2 regions of the Ketobacter nezhaii genome follow, and region 2 is predicted to be linked to the other one. Evidence: predicted binding sites of a transcription regulator. Region 2 holds the regulator's gene; the other holds the start of a gene.
The links. The regulator sigma-54, encoded in region 2, starts transcription at its own class of promoters, with help from an activator protein. The targets are predictions, from matches to a motif close to ANTGGCATNNANNTTGCTNT.
Positions count from the first base shown of each region.

Region 1: FT643_RS09545 (TorF family putative porin) is a predicted target of sigma-54. The motif match lies at 11,225-11,244, and genes of this name have one in related genera.

Region 1 is NZ_VRKW01000003.1:608,191-624,185, forward strand. Features, by position in the region: gene FT643_RS09485 (hybrid sensor histidine kinase/response regulator) at 1-224, opposite strand, end outside; gene FT643_RS09490 (TPM domain-containing protein) at 350-964, opposite strand; gene FT643_RS09495 (TPM domain-containing protein) at 964-1,716, opposite strand; gene FT643_RS09500 (LemA family protein) at 1,713-2,312, opposite strand; gene FT643_RS09505 (SDR family NAD(P)-dependent oxidoreductase) at 2,357-3,037, opposite strand; gene ureG (urease accessory protein UreG) at 3,224-3,850, shown strand; gene urtA (urea ABC transporter substrate-binding protein) at 4,220-5,524, shown strand; gene urtB (urea ABC transporter permease subunit UrtB) at 5,610-7,262, shown strand; gene urtC (urea ABC transporter permease subunit UrtC) at 7,323-8,414, shown strand; gene urtD (urea ABC transporter ATP-binding protein UrtD) at 8,411-9,172, shown strand; gene urtE (urea ABC transporter ATP-binding subunit UrtE) at 9,214-9,909, shown strand; gene FT643_RS23785 (hypothetical protein) at 10,056-11,063, shown strand; gene FT643_RS09545 (TorF family putative porin) at 11,311-12,015, shown strand; gene rep (DNA helicase Rep) at 12,090-14,096, opposite strand; gene FT643_RS09555 (SDR family NAD(P)-dependent oxidoreductase) at 14,260-15,030, shown strand; gene FT643_RS09560 (acyl-CoA dehydrogenase family protein) at 15,080-15,995, shown strand, end outside.
Region 2 is NZ_VRKW01000001.1:848,538-864,532, forward strand. Features, by position in the region: gene hisC (histidinol-phosphate transaminase) at 1-254, opposite strand, end outside; gene hisD (histidinol dehydrogenase) at 277-1,581, opposite strand; gene hisG (ATP phosphoribosyltransferase) at 1,629-2,273, opposite strand; gene murA (UDP-N-acetylglucosamine 1-carboxyvinyltransferase) at 2,287-3,549, opposite strand; gene FT643_RS03680 (BolA family protein) at 3,560-3,823, opposite strand; gene FT643_RS03685 (STAS domain-containing protein) at 3,880-4,206, opposite strand; gene mlaD (outer membrane lipid asymmetry maintenance protein MlaD) at 4,196-4,663, opposite strand; gene mlaE (lipid asymmetry maintenance ABC transporter permease subunit MlaE) at 4,663-5,445, opposite strand; gene FT643_RS03700 (ATP-binding cassette domain-containing protein) at 5,445-6,257, opposite strand; gene FT643_RS03705 (calcium/sodium antiporter) at 6,418-7,389, shown strand; gene FT643_RS03710 (KpsF/GutQ family sugar-phosphate isomerase) at 7,442-8,425, shown strand; gene FT643_RS03715 (KdsC family phosphatase) at 8,450-8,998, shown strand; gene lptC (LPS export ABC transporter periplasmic protein LptC) at 8,995-9,582, shown strand; gene lptA (lipopolysaccharide transport periplasmic protein LptA) at 9,563-10,099, shown strand; gene lptB (LPS export ABC transporter ATP-binding protein) at 10,104-10,829, shown strand; gene FT643_RS03735 (RNA polymerase factor sigma-54) at 11,029-12,654, shown strand; gene hpf (ribosome hibernation-promoting factor, HPF/YfiA family) at 12,802-13,089, shown strand; gene ptsN (PTS IIA-like nitrogen regulatory protein PtsN) at 13,118-13,570, shown strand; gene rapZ (RNase adapter RapZ) at 13,567-14,418, shown strand; gene FT643_RS03755 (HPr family phosphocarrier protein) at 14,605-14,877, shown strand; gene mgtE (magnesium transporter) at 15,036-15,995, shown strand, end outside.

The DNA.
Region 1 (15,995 bases), on a different contig from region 2:
GCACCGGCGGCGCGAAGGTATTCCGAATGCAGGCTGGCGGAAACGCGTTCAAAGTCCGCGTTGATGTGTATGGCGTTGTCGGACGCCCGTGACCCGAACGAGAGCATGACTGAAAGAATCAGTAGAGCGCAGGAAGCCGTAACCCTTACCTGCAGCGGCAATCGGGCCGAAAATAGGGTTTTCGTTTTCTCCGCTATGTGGTCCGTAAAATGCGGCAAAGGCATCCAAACCTATCCGAAAGATCAGTCATCCTCCATAGAATATAGACTATCAATAAGACAAATAGGCTATATATAGACTCAAATAGTCTGTATATAGCCTCTATTGATGAGAGTTAAAGCTCGTATGTTTAAATTATCACCAAGTGATTGGGTAACTCATTCTTTTCAGTGGTGTAGGGCGCGTGTTGCTTTAACAGGTCGCCGCATTGCTGGATGCATTTGATAAAACCGGCTTGGGTATCGCCGGATTTCACCTGGCGGGTGAAATCATCAATGATTTTGGCCCATATCAGGTTGTCGACTTTCTGGCTAATCCCGCGATCGGCAATGATTTCTACATAATGCTCAGCCTCTGATACGAAAATCAGTATGCCGGTTTGATCTTTGGTGCAGTGCAGATTGTTCTCCAGGAACTGCCGTCGCGCCAGGCTGGCGGCGCGCCAACGTTTGGTGCTTTTGGGCACCAGCCGCAACGTGATAAACGGAATCCGGAATACACAGGCCAGTACCACAAAGGTAGACCATTGCGCCCAGAGCAATTCGTTGCCGTCGAGCCAGAAGGGGGTGAATCTCAACACCAACGGAATCAGTAGCGCGATTAAGGCAGCCCAGAGTGTCGGAATATACAGATAATCATCGGATTTTCTGGCCAGCACGGTCACCAGTTCGGCATCGGTCTGTTTTTCTACCTCGGTAATAGCGTTGGAAATGGTTTCCAGTTGCTGCTGATTTAATAATGACATTACCAACCTCCCGAGGCGCCACCGCCTCCAAAACCGCCGCCGCCACCGGAGAAACCACCTCCGCCACCGCCGCCAAAGCCACCGCCCCCCAAACCACCTCCGTAGTAGCCGCCAATGCCGCCTCCGCGACGGTAAGTGCGGCGTCCAGTGAGGCCGCCTCCTCCGCCCATCATGGAACCGAACACGATCAGCAAAAATACAATGAGAGAAACCCAGTTCGCTTTACCGGAGCGGGAGTTGGAGCGTTCGCGCATTTTATATTCCCCGCCCAGTGCCTGAATGATCGCTTCAACGCCAGCGGTAACGCCACCGTCAAAATTGCCGCGTTTGAACTCGGGCCGGATCACACTGTAAATGATGTTGGAGCTGATGGCATCCGTGAGCTCGCCTTCCAGTCCGTAACCCACTTCAATCCGAAACTGGCGTTCCTGCCTGGCGATAAGCAGTAATACCCCATTGTCCTCCTCTTTTTGCCCCAGTTTCCAGAAACGACCTAATTGATATCCGAAAGTGGCGATATCGTAGCCTTGCAGATCGGGTACAGTGGCGACCACAATCTGGTTGGAGGTGGCGTTCATGTGGCTATCTAACAGGGTGCGGATTTGCGCTTCCGTGGCAGGGCTGATCATGTTGGCCGTATCCATAACCTGCCCGGTCAGTTGGGGGAAAACCGGATCGGCGTGAGCCGGGTTGAGCAACAACCCGGCAAGCAGAATAAAGATCAGCAGCGGCGGAAATCGGTTTACCCTCATTCAAAATTCACCGTGGGCGCGGTTTCCGCATTTTCGGTGGTGGCTTCGTAGGTATCGCGTATGGGCATATCGCTGTACAGGATGCTGTGCCAGATGCGACCGGGAAAGGTACGGATCTCGGTATTGTATTGGCCGACACTGGCGATGAAATCCCGGCGCGCTACCGAAATGCGGTTTTCGGTGCCTTCCAGTTGCGACTGCAGCGCCAGAAAATTCTGGTTGGCTTTCAGGTCGGGGTAACGTTCTACCACCACCATTAAACGTTGCAGTGCACTACCCAATTGACGTTGAGCAGCCTCAAACTGTTGTAATTGTTCGGGGTTGTTGATGATGTCTTTATCCACTTGCATGGAACCGACTTTGGCGCGGGCTTCGGTGACCGCCTGCAAGGTTTCAGTTTCATGCTTGGCGTAACCTTTGACGGTGGAAACCAGGTTGGGAATCAAATCAGAGCGTCGCTGGTATTGATTTTCCACTTGTGCCCAAGCGGCTTTTACCTGCTCGTCGAAGGTCGGAATATTATTGATGCCGCAACCACTGAGGGTTAGAACAAGGCACATCAGGGACAGGATGCCGGTTAGCCGCAATGAACGCATGGGTGTTTCTCCTTAATTCGTTATCTGAAATCTGTATTGAACATTTAGTGAGCCCAGCCACCGCATACGGGGAACACCTGACCGACAAAACAGTTAGCCGCATCACTGCAAAGATAAGCAACAAACTCCGCATCTTCCTCAGCGGAAACCAATCGCCCTAACGGTACTTCCCGTTGCAGGCGCGCAATAAAACGTTCATCAGCCTGAACGTGCGGAGGAAAGTACGTAGCATTGTCCACAAAATTCTGGGCAATCGCATTCACCTGAATATTGTGTTTCGCCACTTCCACTCCCAATGCCTGGGTATACGCCAGTTGAGCGCCCCGGGCGGCACTGTAGGTGCTGGTGCGCTTCATTCCGCGCATTGCCGCGGCACTCCCGATGATGATGATTTTGCCGCTCTGCCGCTCAATCATCTGCGGCAGCATAGCTTTGCTCAAGCGGGGCAGAGGGTCCACCAGGCGGGCGAAGGTGGTGCTCCACTCTGACTCGGTGACGTCGGTTGCGGCGGAGGTGGGTGCCGTGATGGAAAGGTTGATGATCAGAATATCGACTTTGCCCGCGTCTTGAATGACACGCTGGACTTCTTGTTCGCTGCCCAGGGCATGATTGTCAGCAATGACCCGGGCCTGTTTCTGTCGTAGGTTATTGCAGATTGCCGGCCCCATAAATTCATCGGCGTGAGTGACCAGAATGCGTTTATTCTGAAGGTCTGTGTTGGACATAGAAGGCGCTCCCTGTTCACTTTTCGGATCAAATGGGTGAACATCATACCGTAATTCCAGTACCTTACGAACAGGTCAAATCAACCAGTGCGCCGGTGGGGAACGGGAATTGCTACGTATTCACCGCACCATCACGCCTCTCGTATAGGCATCGTTTGCAGCCAGCACAAGCAGAGAACGTTATTTATGACACAACAAAGCAACTCCAGTAAGCCGACCCTCAGGGTCGGAATAGGCGGTCCGGTGGGATCTGGTAAGACCGCCCTGACTTTGCGTCTATGTGAAGCCATGCGTAAAGACTTCAATATTGCCGTGGTAACGAATGATATTTACACCCGTGAAGACGCTGAATTCCTAACCCGCAGCGAAGCGTTAACGCCCGATCGCATTATGGGGGTCGAAACCGGAGGCTGCCCGCACACCGCAATCCGCGAAGACGCTTCTATGAACCTGGCCGCCGTAGCGGAGTTAAATCAACGCCATCCGGATCTGGATATGGTGATCATTGAAAGCGGAGGTGACAATCTGGCAGCCACCTTCAGTCCGGAGCTTTCGGACCTGACGCTTTACGTTATTGATGTCTCTGCAGGCGACAAGATTCCCCGTAAAGGCGGCCCCGGAATCACCAAATCCGACTTGCTGGTGATTAATAAAATTGATTTGGCTCCGTTAGTCGGGGCATCGCTGGACGTAATGGACCGGGATGCCAAAAAAATGCGGGGCGATAAGCCCTTTATCTTCGCCAATATGAAAAATGAGACCGGCTTACAGGACATTATCGAGTTTATTTGTGAGCACGGCATGCTGAAATAAGGCGCTAAGGGGCAAAGGATTGCCCCGAATGCCTCGATTTAGGGCGCAATCGCATAATTAATGATCAGTTTTGTGGTCGGGTTTCCCCAGTAGATCCGGCTGAGCACTGGAAATCTGTCATATTTGCACTTATTTCGCACTCTCCTCTTCTCTGTATCGAACCGGTTGGCGATGGAAGCCTTATATCGAACCATTTTGAAACGGTGCCCCATGAGGGTGCGTCATATTGGTGCGGCGCTGAGCCCGGATTCGGAACAGGAAGCCAAATAACCAGATTAAATGCCCGTTTGCCTGACGAAAATCCCATGGCATAGAAAATGCTTTCCCCTTCCTGCGCTAAAAAATCTATAACTCACCGGGGGAGTTCCCATGAAGAAAAACAAGTTCGCATGGAAAAAATCTATAAAAGGGGCGGCGGTTGCAGCATCTTTGTCATTGGTGTCGGGTTTTGCCATGGCAGCAGACACGATTAAAGTTGGGGTATTGCATTCATTGTCCGGCACGATGGCAATCAGTGAAACCACCTTGAAAGATACTGTTCTGATGTTGATCGAAGAGCAGAATAAAAAAGGCGGGTTAATGGGTAAAAAACTGGAAGCGGTTGTTGTTGATCCTGCATCTAACTGGCCACTGTTTGCAGAGAAAGCAAAGGAGCTTTTGGAAAAAGAGAAAGTTGATGTGATTTTTGGATGTTGGACTTCGGTATCACGTAAATCCGTTCTTCCGGTCATCGAAGAGTTAAACGGTATGCTGTTCTACCCGGTTCAATACGAAGGGGAAGAATCCTCAAAAAATGTTTTTTATACCGGTGCAGCGCCTAATCAGCAGGCCATTCCCGCCGTCGATTATCTGATGGATGAGGTTGAAGTCAAACGGTGGGTGTTGGCCGGAACGGATTATGTTTATCCGCGCACGACCAACAAAATACTGGAAGCCTATTTGAAGCAAAAGGGTGTGGACGCGAAAGACATCATGATCAACTACACCCCGTTTGGTCACTCCGACTGGCAAACCATTGTCTCTGATATCAAGAAATTCGGATCGGCCGGCAAAAAAACGGCGGTTGTATCCACCATCAACGGCGATGCAAACGTTCCTTTCTATAAAGAGCTCGCTAATCAGGGCATGTCAGCTGAAGATATCCCCGTGGTTGCTTTCTCGGTGGGTGAAGAAGAACTTTCCGGCTTTGATACCAAGCCTTTAGTGGGTCACCTGGCTGCATGGAACTATTTCATGAGTGTAGACACGGAAGAAAACGACGCCTTTATCGAGAAATGGCATGGTTTTATAAAAGATAAAAAACGGGTCACTAACGATCCGATGGAAGCGACGTACATCGGCTTCAATCTGTGGGCCAAAGCTGTAGAAAAAGCCAAAACCACCGACGTTGATAAAGTGCGCGACGCTATCTATGGATTAAAAGTGCCGAACCTGACCGGTGGCAGCGCTGAAATGCTGCCGAATCATCACATCACCAAGCCGGTATTGATTGGCGAGATTCAGGACGATGGGCAGTTCGAAGTGGTATGGGAAACTGAAAAAGAAGTGCCGGGGGATGCCTGGACCGACTTCCTGGCGGAAAGTGCCAAAATAGAAGCCGACTGGAAAGATCCGAAAATAATGTGTGGTAACTACAACACGGATACCAAGAAGTGTTCAGGCCAGAACTATTAATCACTAAAGCACGTTAATCCTTAGCCCCCATTGCCACAGGTGCCTGCCTGTGGCAATGGGGGCTTCCCACAAGAAGATCACCAATATGAAAATCACCGCTATGAATAATTCATGGGGAGTCTTTCTGGTGCTTTTCTATTGTTTGGTGTCGTTGTTCACCAGCAACGTATCAGCAGACACAGAAGAAGCCAGTTTTGAATCGCTGACCGCCGGGCTTACTCAGTCCAGCTTCAAGAAAAAAGCCACTGCCGTAGAATCCGTCGCCGCTCTGGAAGATGAACGTGTGTTGCCGTTGTTAGAGGCAATGTTGGCGGGTGACCTGTATTACCGGAAATCCGATAAACGCATTGTAATCGTTGCTGCCGCAGAAGAGGGCTATCAACTCACTTCCGTTGATACGGAAGAGGATCTGGGTGTTGTAGGTAAGCGCGATGTAAAGAAAATTTCGACCAACAACAAATTACGTAAGCAGCTTCGTATTCAGGTCGCAGGCTATAAGCTGTTAAGTAAAGACGCGGCTCTGCGTATGACGGCAGCGGAGGATTTGATTAAAACGCCCAGCCCGGAATTTCTGGACGTCCTGCAAGGTGCAATTAAGAAAGAAAAATCGAAGTCCGTGAAAAAAGCGCTGCAAGTAGCGCGTGCGGTGATTCTTTTAGACAGTGAAAACGAGGTGGATCGCATTCAGGCAGTGAAAGACATGGGCGGCTTTCCGAATAAGTACACCATGGCCATGCTGCGGCAAGTGGTGCGTAAGAACGACGACGGAACTTTTTCCGAGCCCAGCAAACTGGTGCGCGAAGGTGCAGAATCCGCGCTGCAGGGGTTGCAGGCTATGGAAACCGGGTACAAGTTCGTTGAAGATTTGTTTTTCGGGGTGAGTTTGGGTTCGGTGCTGTTGCTGGCCGCGGTGGGCTTGGCGATTACCTTTGGTGTGATGGGTGTCATCAATATGGCGCACGGCGAAATGATTATGCTGGGAGCCTATACCACCTACGTTATTCAGTTGTTGATGCCCAACCATATTGAAGCTTCCCTGATCGTAGCGGTTCCGGCGGCTTTCCTGGTGTCCGGATTAATGGGCGTCATTATCGAGCGTACAGTCATAAAACATTTATATGGCCGTCCGCTGGAAACCTTATTGGCCACGTTCGGCATCAGTTTGATACTGCAACAACTGGTGCGTTCGGTTTTCTCTCCGCTTAATCGTTCAGTCACTACGCCGGAATGGATGAGTGGGTCCTTGCATATCAATGGATTTTTATCGTTAACCTATAACCGCCTCTATATCATTATCTTCGCGTTGGTGGTGTTGTTCGGTTTGATGCTGCTGCTGAAAAAAAGCTTTTTTGGTTTGCAGATGCGAGCAGTGACACAGAATCGCACCATGGCCAGTTCCATGGGCATTCGCACCGGTTGGGTGGATGCCATGACTTTTGGGTTGGGCTCCGGTATTGCGGGGATCGCGGGGGTGGCATTGAGCCAACTCACCAACGTCGGCCCTAATCTGGGTCAATCCTATATTATCGATTCGTTCCTTGTGGTGGTATTTGGTGGCGTGGGTAATCTTTGGGGAACCCTGGTCGCCGCTATGAGTTTGGGTGTGGCGAATAAGTTTGTCGAGCCCTGGGCCGGTGCTGTATTGGCTAAGATCCTGATTCTGATTTTTATCATCCTCTTTATTCAACGGCGGCCGCGCGGATTGTTTGCGCTTAAAGGCCGGTTTGTGGAGGGTTAAGTTATGACAACGAATAAACGTTTAGACTGGTTATTGAATGACGTGGCAGGCAAGCGATTAATGCTGTTGGTGCTGGCCGTAATCATCGTTTTGCCCATGTTGAATACGATGGTGCCCAAGGATTCCTTTTTCCATGTGTCCTCGTTCACCATCGGTTTGCTGGGCAAGTATTTATGCTTTGCATTGCTGGCGTTGGCAGTGGATCTGATATGGGGATACTGCGGTATTCTTAGTTTGGGTCACGGCGCCTTTTTCGCATTGGGTGGTTATGCCATGGGCATGTATCTGATGCGGCAGATCGGTGATCGCGGGATGTATGGTAATCCGGAGCTGCCTGACTTTATGGTGTTCCTGGACTGGAAGGAATTGCCCTGGTATTGGTATGGCTTTGATAATTTCGGTTTTGCCATGCTGATGGTGTTAGTGGCGCCGGCGATACTGGCTTTTGTATTCGGCTGGCTGGCGTTTCGCTCACGGGTCACCGGCGTGTACTTGTCTATTATTACTCAGGCAATGACCTACGCATTGTTGTTGGCCTTTTTCCGCAACGACATGGGGTTTGGCGGCAACAACGGCTTGACGGATTTTAAAGATATACTGGGCTTCAGTCTGCAATCCGATATCACTAAAAACACCTTGTTTTTCTGTTCTGGACTCGCCTTGATCCTGGCGTATTTTTTATGCCGGTTTGTGGTCTCATCCAAGCTGGGCCGGGTGCTGGTCGCAATTCGTGACGCCGAAAGCCGTACCCGTTTTACCGGTTACCGGGTCGAGCACTATAAGCTGTTTGTGTTTGTTCTGAGTGCCATGTTGGCCGGTGTTGCTGGTGCCTTGTATGTACCGCAGGTCGGCATTATTAATCCGGGAGAGTTTTCGCCGATTAATTCCATCGAAATTATTATCTGGGTGGCGGTCGGGGGGCGTGGTTGCCTGTATGGAGCGGTGATTGGCGCTGTGCTGGTGAATTACGGGAAAACCTATTTCACCGGTGCCTTTCCAGAGATTTGGTTATTTATGCTTGGTGGATTGTTTGTGGTGTCAACCCTGTTTCTTCCGCAAGGGGTGGTGGGGGTGGTTCAGCAATGGAAGGACAGCCGGGCAGAGAAGAAAGCGCTATCTGCGCCCGTCGCCGATTCGGGAGCACCATCATGAGTATTGTGACCAAGCATATTCCCAAGCATATTTTATACGTGGATGGGGTGACCAAATCCTTTGACGGGTTTAAGGCGTTGAACAGTTTATCGTTCACGGTTAAGCCGGGTGAGCTGCGCGCGATTATCGGCCCCAACGGCGCGGGCAAAACCACCATGATGGATGTGATCACCGGTAAATTGAAACCCGATGAAGGCGATGTGTTTTTTCGTGATTCGGTGGATCTGACCAAGTTCGATGAAGCGGACATCGCCAATATGGGAATCGGTCGTAAGTTCCAGAAGCCCACGGTGATCGAAAGCCTGACGGTGTTTGAAAATCTGGAATTGGCCTTGAGTGGAAACCGCAACGTGTTCAAGGCGCTTTTCCATAAATTGAACCAAGAGCAGATGAAGCGCATTGACGAAACCATTGAATTGGTGGGGTTGTCTGAAAAACGCCAATGGCTGGGGGGGAATTTATCCCACGGGCAGAAACAGTGGCTGGAAATCGGCATGCTGTTAAACCAGAACCCGGATTTGTTGTTGGTGGATGAGCCTGCTGCCGGTATGACAGACCACGAAACCGAGCTTACGGCGAAGTTGTTAAGAGACATCAGCGGAGAACATTCGGTGGTGGTAGTGGAGCATGATATGGAATTTATTAAGGCGCTGGATTGTCCTGTGACGGTATTGCATGAAGGCCATGTATTGGCGGAAGGCACACTGGAACAGGTGCAGAAAAACGAGCAGGTAATTGAAGTTTATCTGGGCCGTTAACAGAGCCGTCTTCACGGGATCAGGATTTACAGGACAGCGATATGCTAAAAATTGAGAATATAGATCTTTACTACGGTGCCAGCCAGGCGTTAAAAAAAGTCAGTTTTGAAGCTGAAATAGGCAAAGTTGCCTGTGTGATGGGTCGCAACGGTGTCGGTAAAACGTCGTTAATGCGGGCGGTCGCCGGGCAGCACGGCATCAAAAGCGGGCAGATTCTCTGGGATGGTATGGACATCAGTACGCAACCGCCTTACGAGCGGGCAAAAAACGGAATTGCCTATGTACCCCAGGGGCGGGATGTATTCTCCCAGCTCACAGTGTGGGAAAATCTGAAAACCGGGTTTTCCGTTCTGCCCCACAAAGAGCGCAAAGTCTCCGACGAGATCTTCGAATTATTTCCGGTGCTGCACAAAATGCTGAAACGGCGTGGCGGCGATTTATCCGGTGGTCAGCAGCAACAATTGGCGATTGCCCGAGCCCTTATCACCAAACCCAAATTGTTGATTTTGGATGAACCAACGGAAGGCATTCAGCCTTCGATTATCAAAGACATCCAGAAAGTGATTTCGCTGCTGCGGGACCGGGGTGAAATGGCGATACTTTTGGTGGAGCAATACTTCGATTTTGCCCGTGAACTTGCCGATAATTATGCGGTCATGGATAGAGGTGAAGTGGTTTTATCCGGTTTGGGAAAAGATATGGAAGAAGATACTGTGCGACGATTTATTGCAGTGTGACACCATCCATGCAGTCTGGGAGGCGGGAAGCCCGGCTCATCTGGCGAGAACGTAGTCCGCTGGGTGACCGGGTTTTTTCTTGCCCGAAATTAAGTTGTTAAGATAGCCAACACTTTTAGTGCTAGGCTCAGATAAAAGGAATCGATATGAAGCGAATTTTAGGTGGGTTGATGGTGGTTTTGTGTGCCGTCGCTCATGCAGAAGATCAATTGCACGTAACTGCAAATCAGGATTATACGCTGCCGTCCGGCACGCAAGAGTTGATGCTGAAGCAACTCATTCTGGACGACGGTGCAACTCTGCGGGTTCCAGCCGGTATGGAACGATTGCAGATCAGTGCGGAAAAAGCGCGCATAGGGAAACAGGTGAAAATTATTGCATCTGGCGCAAACGGAAAGGCGGGTGCCGACGGAAAAAACCAGGGCGGGCAAGCGGCAACCTGTGCTGAAGGCGCTCAAGGCGGCGACGGTCAGCCCGGTGCGGCCGGCGCGGACGGTGCGGCCATTACGCTGTTGTTGAGTATAGAGCAGCTAGGTTCATTGCAGGTGGATACCCGTGGTGGCGCAGGCGGTAACGGCGGTAACGGCGGGTCGGGTCAACAAGCGGGTGCATTCGACGTATGTAGTGCGCCGGATGGGGGCGCCGGCGGTGCGGCTGGCAACGGAGGCAGGGGGGGTAATGGAGGCGATGTGCGAATTTACTACAACCTGTTGCCTTCCAGCGGGCTGTCCGGATCGATCAGCCAGCGGATTGAGGTGGATGCGGCTGCGGGCAATGGCGCAGCACCGGGCCAGCCGGGTAAAGGCGGCGAAGGCAGTGACGGCAAATACATCAATATGCGCACCCTGTCAGGGAACAAGAAATGGAAAGCCGGTGGCGATGAGGGCAAAGAGGGCGCGTCTGGACAGCCCGGCGCGGCCGGTTCCAAAGGTGCGGTGGACATTCTGAAAGGCGGCTTCGTGGCAGGCGCAGTAACCCAGACCAGGCCGGTTCCACCGAAACCGGATCAATCATTAGACGATTTAAGAAGAGCGGTGCAATCCCAGTCTGAGCAGCTGGAGCAAGTGAGCACCAAAATGAATCAGACTATGGAAGCCTTGGACGTCCGGATCAAGCAACTGGAGAAACAAGTCAAGGGGCTTCCCGACCGTTAAACCCAGCAAAGGGCGATCGGCTCCGTGACAGTCGTAACAACGTGTTATTCTGGTGCGCCCGCTTTTGGTGCGTGCCCGACAATGGTGCAACTGTTTCATTTATGTGAAATGATTATTCCGTTCAATCCCGTAGGAGCCGCGAATCCTGTACCTATTCGCAATTTGGCACACTCGTTGCTTTTGCATTCGGGAGTTCGTTAACCAAGGCGTCAGCCTTTATCGTCTAACCTCTGGGGGTTAAAAAGTTATGTTACACAAACAATCAAAAATGCTTCGATTGAGCGCCATGTCATTGGCCATTGCCGGTGCCATGAGCTTTGCTCCTTCTGCGGCCAATGCAGAAGTAGCGGCTTCAGTAGCGGTTTCCAATATGTATTTGTGGCGTGGGTACGATCTGGGTAACGGCAGTGCAGCCGTTTCCGGTGATCTTACCTATTCTAACAGCGGCTTCTATACCGGTTTATGGGCCTCTTCAGGTGATAGCAGTTGGGGCACTGAGTACGACCTGTTCGCAGGTTATGGTGCGGAATTTAGTGGCTTCAGCGTTGATCTGAGTCTCTGGAACTATATGTATCCGTCCGCACCCGATGAGGTATTGGCAGATACCGGTGGTATTATTGATGATTTCGGTGGATTGACCGATGCGGTTCTGTCGCTGGGGTTCGCAGGTTTTAGCGTAACGGCATACGACAATATTGCCGGGGGGTCAGGCAACGCCTATTACACCGTGGGCTATAGCTACGATGCTTTCTCAATTTTGGTAGGAAAGCATGATATCCGGGGCCCTGAAACCGATGATGATGGATTTGCCACGGGCAGTAACATGACTCACGTTAATGTCAGCTATGCTTACAATGATAATCTTTCATTTACATTAAGTCAGCAGATCGACGGAGAGGTTGATGACGACCTGAAATTCGTACTGAATTACAGCTTGCCAATTGACGGTTAAGGTTTTGAGATAACGTTTCTCTCCGAGTAGGCTGGTGTTCGCACCAGCCTTTTTTTGGCCCGGATTCCTTCATCCTAATCAAACAAATTTTTCAGATTCGACAAATGTGCCTGCCCCAAGGCCTGACTTTCCTCTTTTGATTTTTTCTCGCCGCGTCCTTCCCAGGCCAAATCATCCTGTGGCATTTCATCCAGAAAGCGGCTTGGCGTCGGTTCAAACTCTTCACCGTATTGTTTGCGCTTAGCGGTGTAGGTCATGGTGAGCTCTTTCTTTGCGCGGGTAATTCCCACGTACATCAGGCGACGTTCTTCTTCGATATTATCTTCTTCAATGCTGGAGCGGTGGGGCAGCAGTTCTTCTTCCATGCCCATGAGGAATACATAGGGAAACTCAAGTCCTTTCGAGGCATGCAGGGTCATCAACTGCACCTTGTCAGAATCGTCCTCTTCTTTTTGTTGTTCCAGAATATCCAACAGAATGAGTTTGCTGATCACCGATTCCACATCGTTTTCATCATCGGATTTTTCCAGCATGCGCTCTATGGACTGCACCAGGTGCCAGACGTTTTCCATGCGTCGTTCGGCCATTTTGGAACTGGAGGATTGTTCTACCAGCCAGTTTTCGTAATCTATGTCACGCAGCATTTGTTTGATGGCAGCCACTGCATGGCCCCGTTGCAGATTGTCGCGGGTTTCTTCAATCCAGTCGTGGAAGCGTTTTAGCATGGAATGCTGCCGGGTGTTGAGCACTTCGCCCAAACCCATTTCGCAGCACACGGAAAACAAACTGCGTTCCCGGTTTTGCGCGTATTGGCCCAATTTTTCCAATGTGGTGGGCCCAAGCTCCCGGCGAGGCGTGTTCACAATACGCAAAAAGGCATTGTCGTCGTCGCTGTTGATCAGCACTCGCAAATACGCCATTACATCCTTGATTTCAGCACGGGAAAAAAAAGACGAGCCGCCACTGACTTTGTAGGGGATTTGGAATTGCTGCATTTTTAATTCGATTAAGCGGGATTGATGGTTGCCCCGATACAACACGGCGAAATCTTTAAAGGGCCGTTTGTTCTGCATGTGCTGATTCAGAATATCTCCGGCAATCTTCTCCGCTTCGTGGTCTTCGCTGCGGCAACGTTTTACCCTGATCGGATCACCATAACCGTGTTCGCTCCACAATTGCTTTTCAAATACGTGTGGGTTGTTGGCGATGACCTGGTTGGCGCATTTCAGAATACGTCCGGAAGAACGATAATTTTGTTCCAGTTTAATCACTTTCAGGCTGGGATAGTCTTCCGCCAGTTGCGCCAGGTTTTCCGGTCGTGCTCCGCGCCAGGCATAGATGGACTGATCGTCGTCGCCTACCACGGTAAAGCGGGCCCGATTGCCGACCAGTAAGCGAACCAATAAATATTGGGACGAATTGGTGTCCTGATATTCGTCCACCAACATGTAATAAATACGGTTACGCCACTTTTCCAGAATGTCTTCATTGTCACGCAGTAACAAGCTAGGCAGCAGAATCAAGTCATCAAAGTCCACGGCATTATAAGCGCGCAGCATGCGGTCATATTGGGCATAGGTGTGCGCTGCGCGCATGTCCTCTTCATCTGCAGCGCGGGAGATTGCGATCGAAGGGGACACCAGATCATTTTTCCAGCTGCTGATGGCGTTGCGTACCTGGCCGATCTCATCCGCGCCCACTTCGCTGTCCTTGTGCAGCAGCTCGGTTAAAAGGGTGCGGCTGTCCTGATCATCAAATATGGAGAATCCGTTTTTAAGTCCAAGCGCGCTCAGCTCCTTGCGGATAATATTCAGCCCCAGATTATGGAATGTGGATACGGTCAATCCGCGGGCTTGCTTGCCCTTTACGATCTGGCTGACGCGCTCCTTCATCTCACGAGCGGCTTTGTTGGTGAAGGTAAGAGCTACAATACGGTGCGCGGGGATATCACATTGCTGAATCAGATAGGCAATTTTTTGCGTGATAACGCTGGTTTTTCCAGAGCCGGCGCCGGCTAATACCAGTAGGGGCCCGTCTATGTACTTGACGGCTTCGGATTGGCGGGGATTCAGCTTGCTCACGGACTGCACTCATGGTTGAAACAACATCGGGGCTCGTCATTTTACACGCTGGCTGTTATTTATGGGTACAAATCTGTCGGAGTGGTGAATTGGAAGCGGATAGTGATTGCCGTATCCTCGTTGACCACTGAGTCATATAAACACGCTGAAGAAGGGTTTTTCCATGAGTGATGTCGATTTTGGTCTGCAAGGCAAGGTGGTTCTGGTGACGGGCGCGTCCAGCGGTTTTGGCCAGCGTTTCGCGCCGGTGCTGGCGCGCCAGGGTGCGAATGTGGTGGTGGCTGCCCGTCGTCGTGACCCGTTGCTGGCATTGGAGGAAAGCATCGAACAGGACGGTGGCCGCTGTTTGGCTGTGGTTATGGATGTGTCGGATCAGGCCAGTATCAAAAGTGCATTTGACCAGGCGGAAGGGGCCTTCGGGTGTGTCGATGTGGTCATCAACAATGCGGGTATCGGTCTGAGTAATCCGCTGCTGAAAGTCACGGAAGACGAGTGGGATAGGGTGCTTGACACCAACTTGAAGGGCGCCTTTATGGTGGCGCAGGAAGGGGCGCGACGCATGAACAGCCAAGGCAAACACGGCAGCATTATCAATATAGCGTCGATTCTGGGGTTACGGGTGGCCAGCCACCTGAGCCACTACAGCGCCTCCAAAGCCGGACTGATTCAGCTCACCAAATCGATGGCGCTGGAGCTGGCGGATTACGGCATCCGGGTCAACGCGATTTGTCCTGGCTACATACTGACGGACATTAATCGCGACTACTTTGAAACCGACGGCGGCAAGCGCATGATTCAGCGCATACCGCAAAAGCAATTGGGTGATATCGACGATTTATTTGGTCCCCTGATATTGTTGGCGTCCGATGCGTCCCGTTATATGACGGGTTCGGTAATGACGGTCGACGGTGGCCACTCGATCAGCAAATTATAACTTTTATTGAACTGAAATTTTTGAACTGATTTTTTGTGCCGAGGGTACTATGGATTTTACGTTACCAGCTGAAATTGAGCAGTTAAGACTGAAAGTGCGCCACTTTGTGGAAAGCGAAGTGATGCCATTGGAAGCCGATAAGTCCCGCTTTGATGACCATGAGAACCTTTTGGAATCCGTTGTTGCGGAATTACGTCGCAAAGCCAAAGCTCAGGGTTTGTGGGGGTTCCAATTGCCGAAAAACCGCGGCGGCCTGGATCTGGGTGTTGTGGGCATGGCTGCGTTGTATGAAGAAGCAGCCCGTTCACCCTTTGGTCCGGTTGCTTTTAATTGCGCGCCGCCGGACGACGGCAATATGATTGTGTTAAATAAAATTCTTAAGACCGAAGCGCTGAAAGATCGGTGGTTGCAACCCATCATCGACGGCAAAGTGCGCTCTGCTTTCGCCATGACCGAACCGGACGGCGGCTGCGGTTCTGATCCCGGCCTGACATATACGCGCGCCGAAAAAGTCGGCGACAAATGGATCGTTAATGGACGCAAATGGTTTATTACCGGAGCCGAAGGCGCACAAACGTTTATCCTGATCGCCAAAACGTCCGACGATGAGCGAAAAGGACTGACGGCCTTTTTGTTCGACAAGGACCAGCCCGGATGGGAAATCATCCGCCGGATTCCGATTATGGGTCCGGAAGAACATGGAGGTCATTGCGAATTGCGATTTGATGGTCTGGAAATTCCGGATGAAAATCGTTTGCTGGAAGTGGGGGACGGCTTGAAAGTGACCCAGATTCGCCTGGGGACTGCGCGGCTGACGCATTGTATGCGCTGGCTTGGGCTCGCGAAACGCTGTATGGAGGTCGCAGCGCAGTACGTAGAAAACCGAATGAGTTTTGGCTCCACCTTGTCGCAACATGAAGGGGTGCAGTGGATGATGGGGGAGGTGGCAAAGGAAATTCATATCG
Region 2 (15,995 bases):
AATATCACCTGGTATTTAGGGTCAACGTCCATCAGCAGCTTTAGGTCTTCTTTTAATTCTGCAGACACCGGATCAGGATAGCGATTAACGTGAATATCACGCAGTATACCCAGCCACTCCTCTACCATGGCTTTCGGCCAGTGATAGGGGTTTTCCATTGCATCCAACTTCACCATGCCAGCTGAAGGTGCGACATGGTACGCACTGAGCGCCTGGATTTCAGGTCGTATCCATTGCTTAACTGGGTTGGTCATTCTATTGCTCGCTTATTCCATCTCAATCTTTAATGCGGTATTCAGCAGAACGGGCATGGGCAGTGAGGCTTTCACCTCTTGCTAACACAGACGCTACCTTGCCCAGCTCTGATGCCTTTTCGGCGGTACACATAATTAACGAACTGCGCTTTTGGAAGTCGTATACACCCAATGGTGACGAGTAACGTGCCGTGCCGGAGGTCGGCAACACATGATTAGGACCTGCGCAATAATCACCTAACGCCTCGGCAGTGTATCGCCCCATGAAAATCGCTCCAGCATGACGAACTTTTTCGATTATGGCTTCCGGGTCGTCCACTGATAATTCAAGATGCTCTGGAGCGATTCGGTTAATCACTTCCACCGCCTGATCTAGATCTGACACTTTAATCAATGCGCCACGATTTGCCAGTGAGACCTGTGCAATCGCAGAGCGTTCCAGTGTCGGCAGTAATGTTTCCAGGGAGGCCCGCACCCGTTCCAGAAAATCGGCGTCAGGCGACACCAGAATGGATTGGGCATCTTCATCGTGCTCGGCTTGAGAGAACATATCCATCGCCACCCAGTCAGGGTCTGTTTTGCCATCACAAACGACCAGGATCTCGGAAGGGCCAGCGATCATATCGATTCCCACCTGACCAAAGACCATCCGCTTCGCTGTCGCAACATAGATATTGCCCGGCCCGACGATCTTATCTACCCGGGGCACCGTTTCAGTACCATAAGCCAGAGCGGCAATGGCCTGTGCCCCACCGATGGTAATTACCGTGTCGACACCTGCAATGTGAGCTGCAGCCAAGACCATCTCGTTCAACTCGCCGCCGGGAGTAGGTACCACCATCACCACCTCGGCAACGCCGGCAACCTTGGCAGGAATGGCATTCATCAACACCGATGAGGGATAGGTTGCCTTGCCCCCTGGCACATAGAGTCCGGCCCGGTCCAGCGGCGTTACCTTTTGCCCGAGTAATGAGCCGTCTGCTTCCCGATAAGACCAGGATTCCGTTTTCTGGTGCTGGTGATAACTGCGCACCCTGTCTGCTGCAACCTGCAGAGCCTCACGCTGCGCCGCCGGTATGGTATTCCAGGCATGCTCCAAGCGATCTGCACTGACCACAAGATCAGCAACAGACGCCGCATCCACCCGATCAAAGCGCCGGGTGTATTCAAGCACAGCGGCATCCCCACGCTGCCGTACGCTTGTCACGATTTCCGCTACTGCTGTTTGCACACCCTGATCGGACACACTGTCCCACGCCAGCAGACCATTCAGGCGCTGCTCAAAATCACTTTGGTTTGCATCGAGCTGAGCAATTTCCAGAGTCATCTGTCATCTTCCTCAAATTGGGTAACCGGTTTCAGTTTAAACGGCCTTCATGCCTTGCGGTTTTGCTCAACGGCCTCTGACAATTGATCGATTAGATTCTGAATCAGGCTATGCTTCATTTTCATAGACGCTTTGTTCACGATCATTCGGGAACTGATGGTTGCGATTAACTCCGTTGGCTCTAATCCATTCGCACGCAACGTGTTGCCGGTATCGACAATATCGACAATACGATCGGCTAACCCCACCAGAGGCGCCAGCTCCATGGAGCCGTACAGCTTGATAATATCTACCTGCTCGCCTTTTTCCGCGTAGTAGCGTTTAGTCAAATTAACGAACTTCGTTGCTACCCGTAACCGGCCTTGCACGGGTTCAGCCTGGGACTTGGCCGCCACCATCAATTTACAACGGGAGATATCGAGATCAAGTGGTTCATAGACCCCTCTAGCACCGTGCTCCATCAGCACATCCTTACCCGCAACCCCCACATCCGCAGCGCCATGTTCAACAAATGTGGGCACATCCGTGGCACGAATAATAATGATTTCAACATTGGGATGACTGGTGGGAAAAATCAGTTTGCGACTTTTGGAAGGCTCTTCCAGAAGCTCAATTCCGGCTTTTTTCAGCAGCGGCAATGTCTCGTCCAGTATGCGCCCTTTTGATAAGGCAATGCGGATGTTAGCTGTCATGACTGTCTCTATCTTATGAGGGAATGCGGTGGATGGTAGCACCCAGCATTTGTAGCTTTTCTTCGATGCATTCATAACCGCGATCAATATGATAAATGCGGTCAACCAGAGTGTCACCATTTGCCACCAGCCCTGCCAGGACCAATCCGGCGGACGCCCTCAAATCCGTGGCCATGACCGGCGCTCCGGTTAATTGCTCGACGCCTTTGATAATCGCTGTGTTGCCTTCCAAAGAAATCTGCGCGCCCATCCGGTTCAGCTCAGACACATGCATAAAACGATTTTCGAACACCGTTTCGATTATCGTACCGGTCCCTTCAGCGACGGCATTCAAAGCAGTAAATTGCGCTTGCATGTCAGTCGGAAACGCCGGATAAGGTGCTGTGCGGACATTCACCGATCTGGGGCGATTGCCTTTCATATCCAGTTCTACCCAATCGTCGCCTGTCGCAATATGTGCACCGGCTTCTTCCAGCTTCAACAGCACCGCATCCAGAATATCGGGCCGGGTTTGCTTTAGCTTCACCTTACCCCGACTAATGGCACCCGCAACCAGGTAGGTACCCGTTTCGATGCGGTCAGGAATTACATTGTAATCGCAGCCGTGCAATCGATCCCGACCATTTATCACGATAGTATCGGTACCGGCCCCCTTTACATCCGCCCCCATTCGATTCAGGCATTCAGCGAGGTCTACCACCTCCGGCTCACGGGCCGCATTCTCCAGAATGGTCTGGCCTTCGGCTAATGCGGCCGCCATCATCAGGTTTTCTGTACCGGTTACCGTGACTGTTTCCAGTACAATTCTGGCACCTTTCAAGCGTCCCTTTACACTGGCGTGTATATAGCCGTTTTCAACTTCAATATCCGCTCCCATGGCCCGCAGCCCGTGAATATGCAAATCCACTGGCCGACTGCCAATAGCACAGCCCCCTGGTAACGAAACGTGGGCTTCCCCGAAGTGCGCCAGCATTGGCCCGAGCACGAGAATCGACGCCCGCATGGTTTTAACCAACTCATAGGGGGCGTGCAATTCTTTAATAGTATTCGCTTCTACCTCCAGATTGAGTTTGTCGTCGATGATGAGGTCCACCCCCATCTGCCCCAACAATTCAATCATGGTGGTAATGTCCTGAAGATGCGGCAGATTGCACACCCTCATTTTCTCGTCACACAACAAAGTCGCAGCCAACACCGGCAGTGCTGAGTTTTTTGACCCGGAAATGCGAATTTCACCGTTAAGGCTTGCACCCCCGGTGATAATCAGTTTATCCATGGTGAAGCCTCTAGAATCCGGGGATACCCAGCTTTTTCTGGGAGTCCCATTCGGACGGGGTGTAGGTATGCATGCTGACGGCATGTAGCTCGCCGCTGGAGATCATCTCATTTAGGCAGGCGTATACCATCTGTTGCTTTTTGATGGTGCGTAAACCTTCAAATTCCGTCGAGGCGACGGCTACCAGGCACTTGTTACCATCCAAACGAACCAATACTTCGGCAGTATCGATCCCACTCTCAATTTGCTGCTTGATATCTTCAGCCGTGATCATTGGGGTTTCTCATTAATATCGGAAGTGCGCTATTGTAAACAAGTTCGACACCAAAATCAGGAGGCAAAAGGAATTACTGAATCCAGACTGCTGACGCGGCTCACATCCAGCATATCGTCAGGTGCATTAACATACTGAAGCTCTTTTCCCAGCACCTGTGCCATACGCATCCAGCACAGCAATACCGAAATACCCACACTGCCGACTCTACCTACCTGAGCCAGGTCCACCACAATCCGGTCACCCATACCCGGTAGCAGCTTCTCGCCTTCACTACGCAACCAGGTTGCGGACGCAAATACCATATCACCGCTGATTTCCAGCTTATGGTCACTCACGCGGATGAGGCTCACGCCCAACGCAGAGATTTGATCAGGGCTCATCAGACGATACCCTGCCAACCAGAAACTTAGCGATCAAGTCTTCTAGCACCAGCGCAGACTGGGTGTTATATATCTCACTGCCATCTGCAAGATTGTCCAGTTCAGCACCCTGGATGATACCAATGTACTTTTCCCCCAGAATGCCGGCGGTTAGGATTGCAGCGCTGGAGTCGGACGAGAGATTATTCACATTTTTATATATCTCCATTTCCACTACCCCCACGAAATCTTCTCGATCCAGATAGATTCTGGTCACCCGACCAATGGTCACACCCGCCATCGTGACCTTCGCTCGTGCCGTGAGGCCGCCGATATTTTCGAATTTGGCCGTCACCCGATAGGTCTCCTCGCCGGATTTCAGAGATAACCCGCTGACCCGTAGGGCAAGAAAAATCAATGCCATAAGCCCTATTAATATAAATACACCCACCGTTAATTCCTGGGTACGCACTCGCATCAAATTTCTCCAAACATGACCGCAGTTAAAATAAAGTCCAAACCGAGCACCGCCAGCGACGCATAAACCACCGTACGGGTAGTCGCACGACTGATACCCTCCGAGGTCGGGACGGTGTCGTATCCCTGAAACACCGCAATCCACGTAACCACCACGCCAAACACAATGCTTTTAATGACACCATTCATAACATCGTCTGACCATTGCACGCTACTTTGCATATTGGCCCAGAACGAGCCTCCATCCACGCCCAGCCACACCACGCCAACCAAAAAGCCACCTAAAATGCCGACAGCAGAAAAAATCACAGCCAGCGTCGGCAAACAGATCAACCCGGCCCAGAAACGGGGAGCAATGATTCGGCGCAGCGGGTCAACCCCAATCATTTCCATACTCGCTAACTGCTCTGTGGTTTTCATCAGACCAATTTCCGCCGTTAACGCGGAGCCGGCGCGCCCGGCAAATAGCAACGCAGTGACCACCGGCCCCAGCTCACGTAACAGAGTCAATGCGACCATCTGTCCTAGCGCCTGCTCGCTGCCGTAGGTATTCAGAATGGTGTAACCCTGCAAAGCCAACACCATTCCGATGAAGGTACCCGAGACAATTATAATCACCATAGACAATACGCCCACGGAGTAAATTTGCTTGATTAGCAAAGGGAAATTGGTACGGAGATTGGGTAGCGCCCACAACGAATGGAACAGAAAAATTCCGGAACGTCCGAGTGCGCCTACTAATTCGAGGCCAAAGCGGCCCAGACCACTGATTCTATCCAGCACTACATGCTTCCCCGCAGAAAGTCTTCCTGTAATTCCATGGCCGGGAAATGGAACGGCACCGGCCCGTCCGGCAACCCCTGCATAAACTGGCGCACCCGCGGCAGATCCGAATTCAGCACTTCATCGGACTTGCCCTGGCCGATCACTACGCCATCGGCAATAACATAAATATAATCAGCAATGCTGGCAGTTTCCTGCACATCATGAGACACCACGACGCTGGTATGACCCAAGGCGTCGTTCAATAACCGGATCAACTGCACCACGACGCCCATTGCCATCGGGTCTTGCCCGGCAAAGGGCTCATCGTACAGCACTAATTCCGGGTCCAGGGCGATCGCACGAGCTAACGCTGCACGGCGTGCCATACCTCCGGACAGTTCGCTGGGCATCAGGTTTTTCGCCCCCCTCAGCCCCACCGCCTGTAACTTCATCAGGACAACATCCCGAATCATGTCTTCCGGTAGTTCGGTATGCACTCGCAGGGGGAATGCGACATTCTCAAAAACAGACAGATCCGTGAATAAAGCGCCACTTTGGAACAGCATCCCCATTTTGCTACGAACCTGGAATAACTCACTCCGGCCCAGCTCAGGAATATTATGGCCATCGACCAGGATGCTGCCGCTGTCGGGCTTCAATTGGCCACCGATGAGACGTAGCAAGGTGGTTTTACCGGTCCCGCTCGGGCCCATTATTGCCGTCACTTTACCTTTCGGGATAACCAAGTTGATATTGTCATAGATTACCCGGTTGCCGCGATTAAACGACAGGCCGGCGATTTCGACGTAATTCTGAGAGTCTGCTGACATGAAAGGCCTTTTTGGTTGCTCCCGGCAATTCCAAAAACAAGAGCTGAACTATATCATCTTGTGATTAAAAGGAAAAACTGGCCAATGCGCAAGCCCCTGGCTTGCATAGGGACAAGATAGCCATTACATTGCAGTGCTTGTTTTAATGTGGAATTGACACATGCTGGTTGCCCTCCTGGCCATTGTGGCCGGCTTAATTTTGCTGGTCTGGAGCTCAGACAAATTTGTCGACGGTGCAGTCGGCCTCGCTAGCGCCCTGGGCATGTCAAAAGCGATGATCGGGCTGACTATCGTTGCCCTCGGCACATCCGCCCCGGAAATCGTTGTTTCCATCATGTCAGCTTTGTCCGGAGCACCAGAGCTCGCCCTTGGCAACGCTATTGGCTCCAATATTGCCAATATTGGTTTGGTTCTGGGGGTAACAGCAATAATCGCTGCCCTTCCCATTCAATCCGGACTCCTTAAAGAAGACTTACCTGCCCTCATCGCCGTCACCGCAGGCGTCGGCTTCCTGTGTAGCGACAACCAGCTTACCCAAACCGATGCTTTTGTCATGATTGTCATGCTGATACTCCTGATGTATCTGTTATTTCGCTATAAAAGCGAACATCAGGACGAACTGATTGAGCAGACAACGCAAGACGACATCCAAGGCCCCAGCAAGGGGAAATCGACCTTTTGGTTTATTGTCGGCACTGTGGTTCTCATCGGATCTTCACGCTTATTGGTGTGGGGAGCAATTGAAATAGCCCGAGCCATGCAGATAAGCGAAGTGATCATCGGTCTTACGATTGTTGCTATCGGCACCAGCCTGCCGGAATTAGCCGCATCCATCGCCAGCGCGCTGCGAAAGCATCATGATATCGCGCTCGGAAACATCGTCGGTTCCAATATCCTGAATCTGCTGGCAGTGCTGTCCGCTGCGGCCGTGATCCATCCGATTGAAATCAGCTCTACCACGCTGATTCGTGATTATGGGGTTATGTGCGGTGTTACGCTGTTGCTGGCCTTGTTTATGTTTCTGCCAAGAAAAGCAAGGCAGCTCTCCAGAATCAAGGGCGGCATTCTACTGGCAGCCTATTTAGCCTATCTGGCGATACTCTATCAACAGACCATTACGGCCTCGGCTTGATTTGGTTTACACTGTGCCACATTGAAACTTCGAATTTAAGGCGATTGCTGAAATGAATACCAGACAAGACGGCGACGAGTTTATTCAATCCGGTCGCAGGGTTATAGAAATTGAGACAGCCGCCACCCATGCACTTCTGGCCAGGATCGATAAGAATTTTCAAAATGCCTGCGAGATTCTGATGCAATGCAAAGGCCGGGTCATCATCACAGGAATGGGGAAGTCCGGCCATATCGGCAACAAAATTGCGGCAACACTGGCCAGCACAGGCACCCCGTCTTTTTTTGTTCATCCGGGTGAAGCCAGTCACGGCGACCTGGGCATGATTACCGGCGAAGATGTAGTGATCGCCATTTCTAACTCGGGTAAAACCGAAGAAATTGTCAATATCGTACCGTTGATAAAGCGCAAAGGCGCCCCGCTCATCAGTATGGCAGGCGACAACCAATCACCGCTTGCAACCCAGGCCGATGTCCATCTTGATATCAGTGTTAAAGAAGAAGCCTGTCCGCTTGGACTGGCCCCCACAGCCAGCACTACCGCTACCCTGGTGATGGGCGATGCCATCGCAGTAGCGCTGCTGGAAGCCCGGGGATTTACCGCTGACGATTTTGCACTTTCTCACCCCGGCGGAAGTCTGGGAAGACGCCTACTACTATTAGTGGAAAACATTATGCACAGCGGTGATAAAATCCCGCTGGTTGCGAAAGCAGTGACCATCAGCGATGCACTGCTTGAAATGAGTAGCAAAGGGCTCGGCATGACCGGCATCGTCGATCACAATAATAAGTTGATCGGCGTATTTACTGACGGTGACTTACGCCGGATGCTGGATCAGGGGTTGAACACAAAAACCACCAGTATTGAAAAAGTGATGACCGCGAACCCTAAAACCATCAGCCCCCACATTCTGGCTGTGGAAGCGCTGAACATGATGGACAAAAGCAAAATCACCGCACTGATGGTCGTGGATAAAAGCGGCACCCCGATCGGCGCACTGAATATGCATGACCTGCTGCGTGCAGGGGTAATGTGAACGGAGTTTTTACCCGAGACCATAATGACTGAAGAATTACAAAGCAAAGCACGGAAAATAAAGTTGGTTGCGTTCGATGTCGATGGCGTGATGACCGATGGCAGGCTCTATTTCACTAGTCTCGGCGATGAGATAAAAGCCTTCAACGTGAAGGACGGTCTGGGTTTAAACCTGTTGCGCGAGACCGGCGTTGAAGTCGCCATCATTACCGGACGCACATCTGAACTGGTGCTCCGCCGAGCCAAAGACCTGAAAATTGACAACGTCATACAAGGCCGAGAGGACAAGCGACGCGCTTTGGCAGAGCTGCTATCTGAGCTGAACCTGACAGCAGAACAAGTGGCCTATATGGGGGACGATCTGCCAGACCTAGCTGCGATACAATTTGCCGGTATTGGCGTCACCGTGGCAGATGCATTGCCCATCATACGCCAGCATGCAGACATCATCACAGAGAAGAACGGGGGCGAAGGTGCGGTCAGAGAGCTTTGTGAGTGGTTGATGTCAGCTCAAGGTCACCTGGATGCGGTACAGCAACGCTTCTTGCTCGATAGTTCTGATCCTAAATCATGAAAAACCGCCAGCAAATTTTTATTTTTAATACCCTGCTTACGCTTGCAGTACTCGCGCTCTACACCTATCACAAATGGGACGCGTGGTTCGCGCCGCAAGATGTCATCAGTTCCGACGTTGACCTGCCCGACCTTACCGCCATCACGGTGAAGCAGGACAATTTCGACCAGGACGGGAACAAGGAATACGAGCTCAGGGCGGAATCGATGCTCCAGTATCTTGCGACTGACCGCAACTTAATGATCCGCCCTGATATCACCTTATTTCAGGAAACGGTCGCAACCTGGCAAACCAGTTCCGCCGAGGCCGTTTCAGATAACGAAGGTGAAGAACTGCACCTCACCGGCAATGTCGTAATTAAACAAATCAATTTTGCGGAAAAAGGGCTTAAAGAAGCCCCCACCCTGGAAACAGAGACGCTGCTGTTGAAACCGAAAGAGTCCTTCGCCACCACCGACGACCGCGTTATCATCCGGCAAAGTGGTATTTACATTGAAGCAACCGGATTGGAAGCAGATCTGAACACCAACCGCATTACCTTAAGAGAAAAAGTAACCAGCATTTATGAACCAGATAAATCTTAACCGTCTTCTGTGCCTACTTTGCCTGTGGCTATCCGCTCCCGCAATGGCACTGGACAGTGACCGCAATAAACCGCTAAAGATCGTTGCTGACACAGCACTGATTGATGAGAAAAGTGGCATGGCTGTCTACACCGGCAGCGTTGTCCTGATTCAGGGTACCCTCAAAATAGTCGCGGATAAATTAAGCATCCAGACCATTGAAGGTAAAGTGGATAAGGTCATGGCAGACGGTGCGCCGGCCCTCTTTTCCCAGGTGCCCGAACCCAACCAATCGGAAGTGATTGCCAAAGCAAAACGCATTGATTACATGGTGATCGATCAAAAATTACTGCTAAAAAGAAGCGCATCCATTGTCCAGGAAGATAATATTTTCCGCGGGGAGGAAATTCTTTACGAAATTCAAAGCCAGCGTTTGCAGGCGCAAGGCGAAACCAAAGACCACAAACCCGGTGATATAAAGCGTCGCGTTGAAATGATATTACCTGCTGCAGCCGAACCAACACCGGAAAAGAAATAAAGTAATGAGTAGATTAACCGCATCCAATCTGGCAAAAAGTTACAAAGGCCGTGCCGTAGTCGAAGATGTTTCGATCTCAATAGAAAGTGGACAAATTGTTGGTTTGCTAGGTCCAAATGGGGCCGGAAAAACCACCTGCTTTTATATGATTATCGGTATCGTGCCGCAAGACAAAGGGCGCATCGTAATAGACGACACCGAAATCACACATCTACCCATGCACGGCAGAGCGTCGAAAGGCATCGGCTATCTGCCTCAGGAAGCCTCCATTTTCCGGCGGCTTAAAGTAAAAGAAAACATCATGGCTATTCTGGAAACCCGCAAGGATTTGTCCCGAGCGGAACGAAAACAAAAGCTCGATCAGCTATTAAAAGAATTCCACATTGGCCATATCGCCGACTCTCTGGGCATGTCATTATCCGGTGGAGAAAGACGCCGTGTTGAAATTGCCCGAGCACTAGCAACCGACCCGGCTTTTATTCTGTTGGACGAGCCCTTCGCCGGTGTTGACCCCATTTCCGTGGCGGATATCAAACAGATCATAAGCCAATTGAGGGATCGTGGTCTCGGGGTCCTGATAACAGACCATAACGTGCGTGACACTCTGGATATTTGTGAGAATGCGTTCATAGTGAGTGAAGGACATATTATTGCCGAGGGAGAGCCCTCTCTCATTCTTCAAAACCAAAAAGTCAGAGAGGTTTATCTGGGAAATCAATTTCAGATGTAAATGTTCTAAGCATTTTCAGGCATGTAAATTGCTTTGCTGCGCGACACCTCTTACAATTAGTTAGAAGGACCTACAGTGCAATCCAGCTAAGCAATTGATATTTATAGCAATAATGATTGATAGCAGAATCCGGGTGAAAGCGCATTGGATGGTGGCTTTTCATCGTTCAAGCAGTTGATAGAAGTCGAAACGGGTATCAATGAAGCCAACTTTACAGCTAAAAATTGGTCAACACCTTACCATGACGCCGCAATTGCAGCAGGCTATCCGCTTGCTGCAATTGTCTACTCTTGACCTTCAGGCAGAAATCCAAGAAGCACTGGAAGCCAACCCACTGCTGGACGTCGAAGAATCCGGTGACGACAACAGCAATACTGAGACCGATAACAAGACAGAGAAAACCGACAACCTGGCTGAATCCGACAGCGTGCCGGATTTCACCCAGGCGAGCGAAGTCAAAAGCGAAAACAGCACTCAATCCGCTGAAGACGCATCCGTCGATCTCGAAGGTAAACAAATATCAGATGAGCTTCCTGTCGACAGCGACTGGGATACCATGTACGACAGTTCGGGCTCCACCCTCAGCGGCAGCAGCGGCAGTGGTGGAGACGACGATGATTTTGACTATGAAAGCCGAAACAGCGCACCGGAATCCATCTACGATTCACTAATGTGGCAACTCAATCTGACTACCATGTCCGATGTTGACCAGATGATAGCAATGGCGGTAATAGAAGCTGTAGACAACAAAGGCTACCTGACGCAATCCGTTGAAGATATCAGGGAAAGCGTGCTGGCACAAAAAGACGTTATATCCGACCTGATCCGCTTACAGCAGGAAGAACTCGACAACCTGGGCATTGTCTTGCAACCGGACGAAGACGACGAAGGCCAGCCGATATCGCTGGAAGAAGTTGTCGCCGTGTTACACCGTATCCAACAGTTTGATCCCCCGGGTGTGGCCGCGCGGGACCTACGTGAATGCCTGTTAATCCAGCTGAAGCAAATGGACAAATCCGAGCCCTCCCGGGATGACGCCATCCTGGTGGTTGATACTTACCTGGAAACCCTCGGCTCCAGGGACTTTGCAACCATCATGCGCAAAGGGAAGCTGTCTGAGGCGCGGTTGAAATCAGCGATCTCCCTGATTCAGTCACTCAACCCCTATCCTGGCAGCAGCATCGAAACCGATGATACGCAATACGTCATTCCCGATGTTATTGTCAGCAAGGACAAAGGACGCTGGCGGGTGGAACTCAACCCCGATGCCACTCCCCGGCTCAGGGTCAACGGCAACTATGCCTCCCTGATACAACGAGCCGATAACAGCAGCGATAACACCTTCCTTAAAAACAATCTGCAGGAAGCCCGCTGGTTTATCAAAAGCTTACAGAGCCGCAACGAAACATTGCTCAAGGTATCCACCAAAATAGTGGAACATCAGATCGGCTTCCTGGAGCAAGGCGAAGAAGCCATGAAGCCGCTAGTGCTACACGACATTGCCGAAGCCGTGGGCATGCATGAATCAACGATTTCCCGTGTGACCACGCAAAAGTTTATGCATACCCCCCGGGGTATTTTCGAGCTGAAATACTTTTTCTCCAGCCATTTGAGCACGAATTCCGGCGGTGAATGCTCGTCCACAGCAATCCGCGCTATTATCAAGAAACTGATTGCAGCCGAAAACCCCAAAAAACCGTTGAGTGATAGCAAAATTGCCAACATACTGGAAGAACAGGATATTAAGGTAGCACGGCGCACCATAGCGAAATACCGTGAGGCCATGATGATTCCGCCCTCCAACGAAAGGAAACGATTGGTCTGACCGCGTGTCGAAGTTTACAGGTTTTCCAAGCGATGTTTCGACGAAACACCGCTTAGTCCGAAACCGGATGCAACGGGAAAAGCCGCAACTAGGTGAGTTCAGTTCATACGGTTGTAGTAAAATCTAACCACGATAAAGGAGTGGCCTATGCAAATTAACATCAGCGGACATCACGTAGACGTAACGGATTCATTGAAAGACTACGTATCCGATAAAATGCAGAAACTCGAGCGCCATACCGACGACATTACTAGCATCCAAGCCATACTCAGTGTGGAAAAAAACCGACAAAAAGCAGAAGCGCGAATTCACGTGAAAGGTGCTGATTTGTTTGCCAACGCCGAATCTGAAGATATGTACGCGGCCATAGACATGCTGACAGATAAACTTGATCGTCAGGTGGTCAAGCATAAGGAAAAGATGAAAAGTTGGTAATTCTTTAACCTGGAATAAAGACTTAAATATGGAACTGGCTGAAATTATTAACCCGCAAAGAGTCTTTGAAGACGTCTCCGGCGGAAGTAAAAAGAAAGTTCTGGAAACCGCTGCCGGGCTAATCGCCCAGCAGTGCCCCGAGCTGGACCCGAACGAATTATTCGACAAATTAATTTCACGAGAAAAACTGGGCAGCACAGGATTGGGAAAAGGTATAGCCATTCCCCATTGCCGGGCGAGCCACTGCAACAACGCCATCGGCGCATTCATCAAACTGGAGTCCGGTGTTGATTTTGACTCCGTCGACCGGGAGCCGGTGGATATGCTTTTTTTTCTGCTGGTACCCGAAGATGCCCATGATGAGCATCTGAATTTACTCTCCAAAATCGCCACCTTGTTTAATGATGACAGCCGACGCCGTGAAATTCGTACCGCGCATTCCTCACAGTCTATTTACGATGCTCTGGTAACGCCGGTATGAAACTAGTGGTAATCAGTGGTCGCTCCGGCTCCGGAAAAACCACTGCATTACACGTACTGGAGGATATTGGTTATTACTGTGTGGATAATCTTCCCGTGACTTTATTGCGGGACCTGATCGTCGAACTGTCCTCCCGCAAATCCCCACAAATTAAAGAAGTGGCTATCGGTATCGATGCCCGCAACAGCGTCACACAACTTGAAATGTTGCCCAATGTTTTACGTGACCTCAGCGCGGAGGGCATCGACAGCGAAGTGATTTATCTGGACGCGATGGACTCTGTTTTAGTAAAGCGTTTCAGTGAAACCCGCCGCCGGCACCCCATCAGTAACGATACCAATACGCTCAATGAAGCTATCGAGCGCGAACGCGATATGCTGCATCCGGTCGCTTCCAGTGCCAGCCTGATTATCAATACCAGCAAGCTCAACCTTCACGAGCTACGTGACCTGATAAAAAAACGGGTCGGTGCAGGTAACGAAGGCATGGCCTTGCTGTTTCAATCCTTCGGCTTTAAGAACGGCGTTCCGGGTGATGCAGACCTGGTATTTGATGTCCGCTGTCTACCCAACCCCCACTGGATTCCTAATTTGCGCAGCCAAACCGGGCGCGATCCGGACGTCCAAACCTTTCTGCAGGGGCATGAGCAGGTTCAGGAAATGCTGGACGATATCAGCGCTTTTCTCGTTGCGTGGTTACCACGATTTGTTGCCAACAACCGCAGCTACATGACCATTGCTATCGGTTGTACCGGTGGACAGCACCGCTCGGTTTACATTACCGAAAAACTAACCGAACAATTCAAACCAGATTTCCCTAATGTGCAGGCTAGACACAGGGAGTTATAAGCTGGTTTAATCCTCTGGGTAAAGCCTATCACTACGCTAAATGTTTCCACCCGATTGCGACCCCGGACGTTGAGCCCTAATCCGGCTTTTTGTAACAAAACCCATTGGCCCAGTCACTTATTTCGTCTGCAAGCCTTTAACATTTATCTGGGTGTGTTTGAGCTGGATCAAGTGCGGTAATTTAGTATGGACCTGGAAAAAAAGATAACGATCATCAACAAATTGGGACTGCACGCCAGAGCAGCATCAAAACTGGTCGCCACGGCCTCCCGCTATGAAAGCCGCATTACGCTTAACCGCAACGGTCAGGAAGCCGATGCTAAAAGTATTATGTCGGTGCTCATGCTGGCGGCCAGCAAAGGCAGCGAACTCAAAGTTCAGGTATCCGGCAAAGACGCCGAAGACGCCCTGTCAGACATTGAATCACTGATCAACAACCGTTTCGACGAAGCCGAATAATTCGACCAGTAACGCCAAGGCACATTCCGATGCTGGTCAATTCACCGGGCATTCATTAGAATGTCGCCGCACCCCCACTGCAAACCTAACGATTCTTGAATTGTCACACTAGACTTGTAAAAAGAGCAGGCCCCCTATTCCACCACAGGAGATGATCAATGGCGATAAATCATTCCAGCCTTGAAATTCAAGATCATCTTCACACCTTTCTGGACGCCCTTGAAAGCGGTACGTTTGATGATGTCCGACGCATGTTACGGGGTATGTCTCCGGCAGAAATCGCCAAGCTCATCGAATCCTCTCCACCGCGGGAGCGGAATTTGCTGTGGCAGCTCATTGATAAAGATGATGAAGGGGAAATACTTCAGTATCTTAACGAAGAGATCGCAGCCTATTTCCTGCGACACCGAAATACAGAAGATATTATCAGTGCCGTAGAAGGTTTCGATACCGATGATTTCGCCGATCTGTTGCAGGAACTTCCGAAAACAGTAATGCGACGGATTCTCGAATCGCTCGACGATCAGAATCGCCACAGAATCGAAACTATTTTGTCTTACGCCGACGACACCGCCGGCGGCTTGATGAACATCGACATTATCACCATCCGGCCGGACATCACCCTCGATGTTGTTTTACGTTATTTACGCAGGCACGAAACTCTGCCGGATACCACCGACAATCTGCATGTCGTCAACCGCGCCGGTCAGTTCGTTGGTTTATTGCCATTAACCAAGTTATTGATCAAAGATCCCGGCATGCTGGTTCGCGAAGCCATGGATGAAGCCAAAGCAATAACCGCCGTAACCCCGGCAAAAGAAGTGGCGGCCATGTTTGAACGGGAAGATTGGGTAACGGCTCCGGTGGTCGATGACAATGGCGTGCTCTTGGGCCGGATCACCATCGATGACGTTGTTGACGTTATTCTGGAAGGTGCAGACCACTCCTTCATGAGTATGGCGGGGATGGATGAGTATGAAGACACGTTTGCACCTGTTTTAAAAACCGCCCGCCGTCGCGCCATCTGGCTGGGAATAAATTTGCTGACCGCCTTTCTCGCGTCCTGGGTCATCGGTCTCTTTGAAGGCACGCTGGAGAAAGTCGTCGCGCTGGCGGTT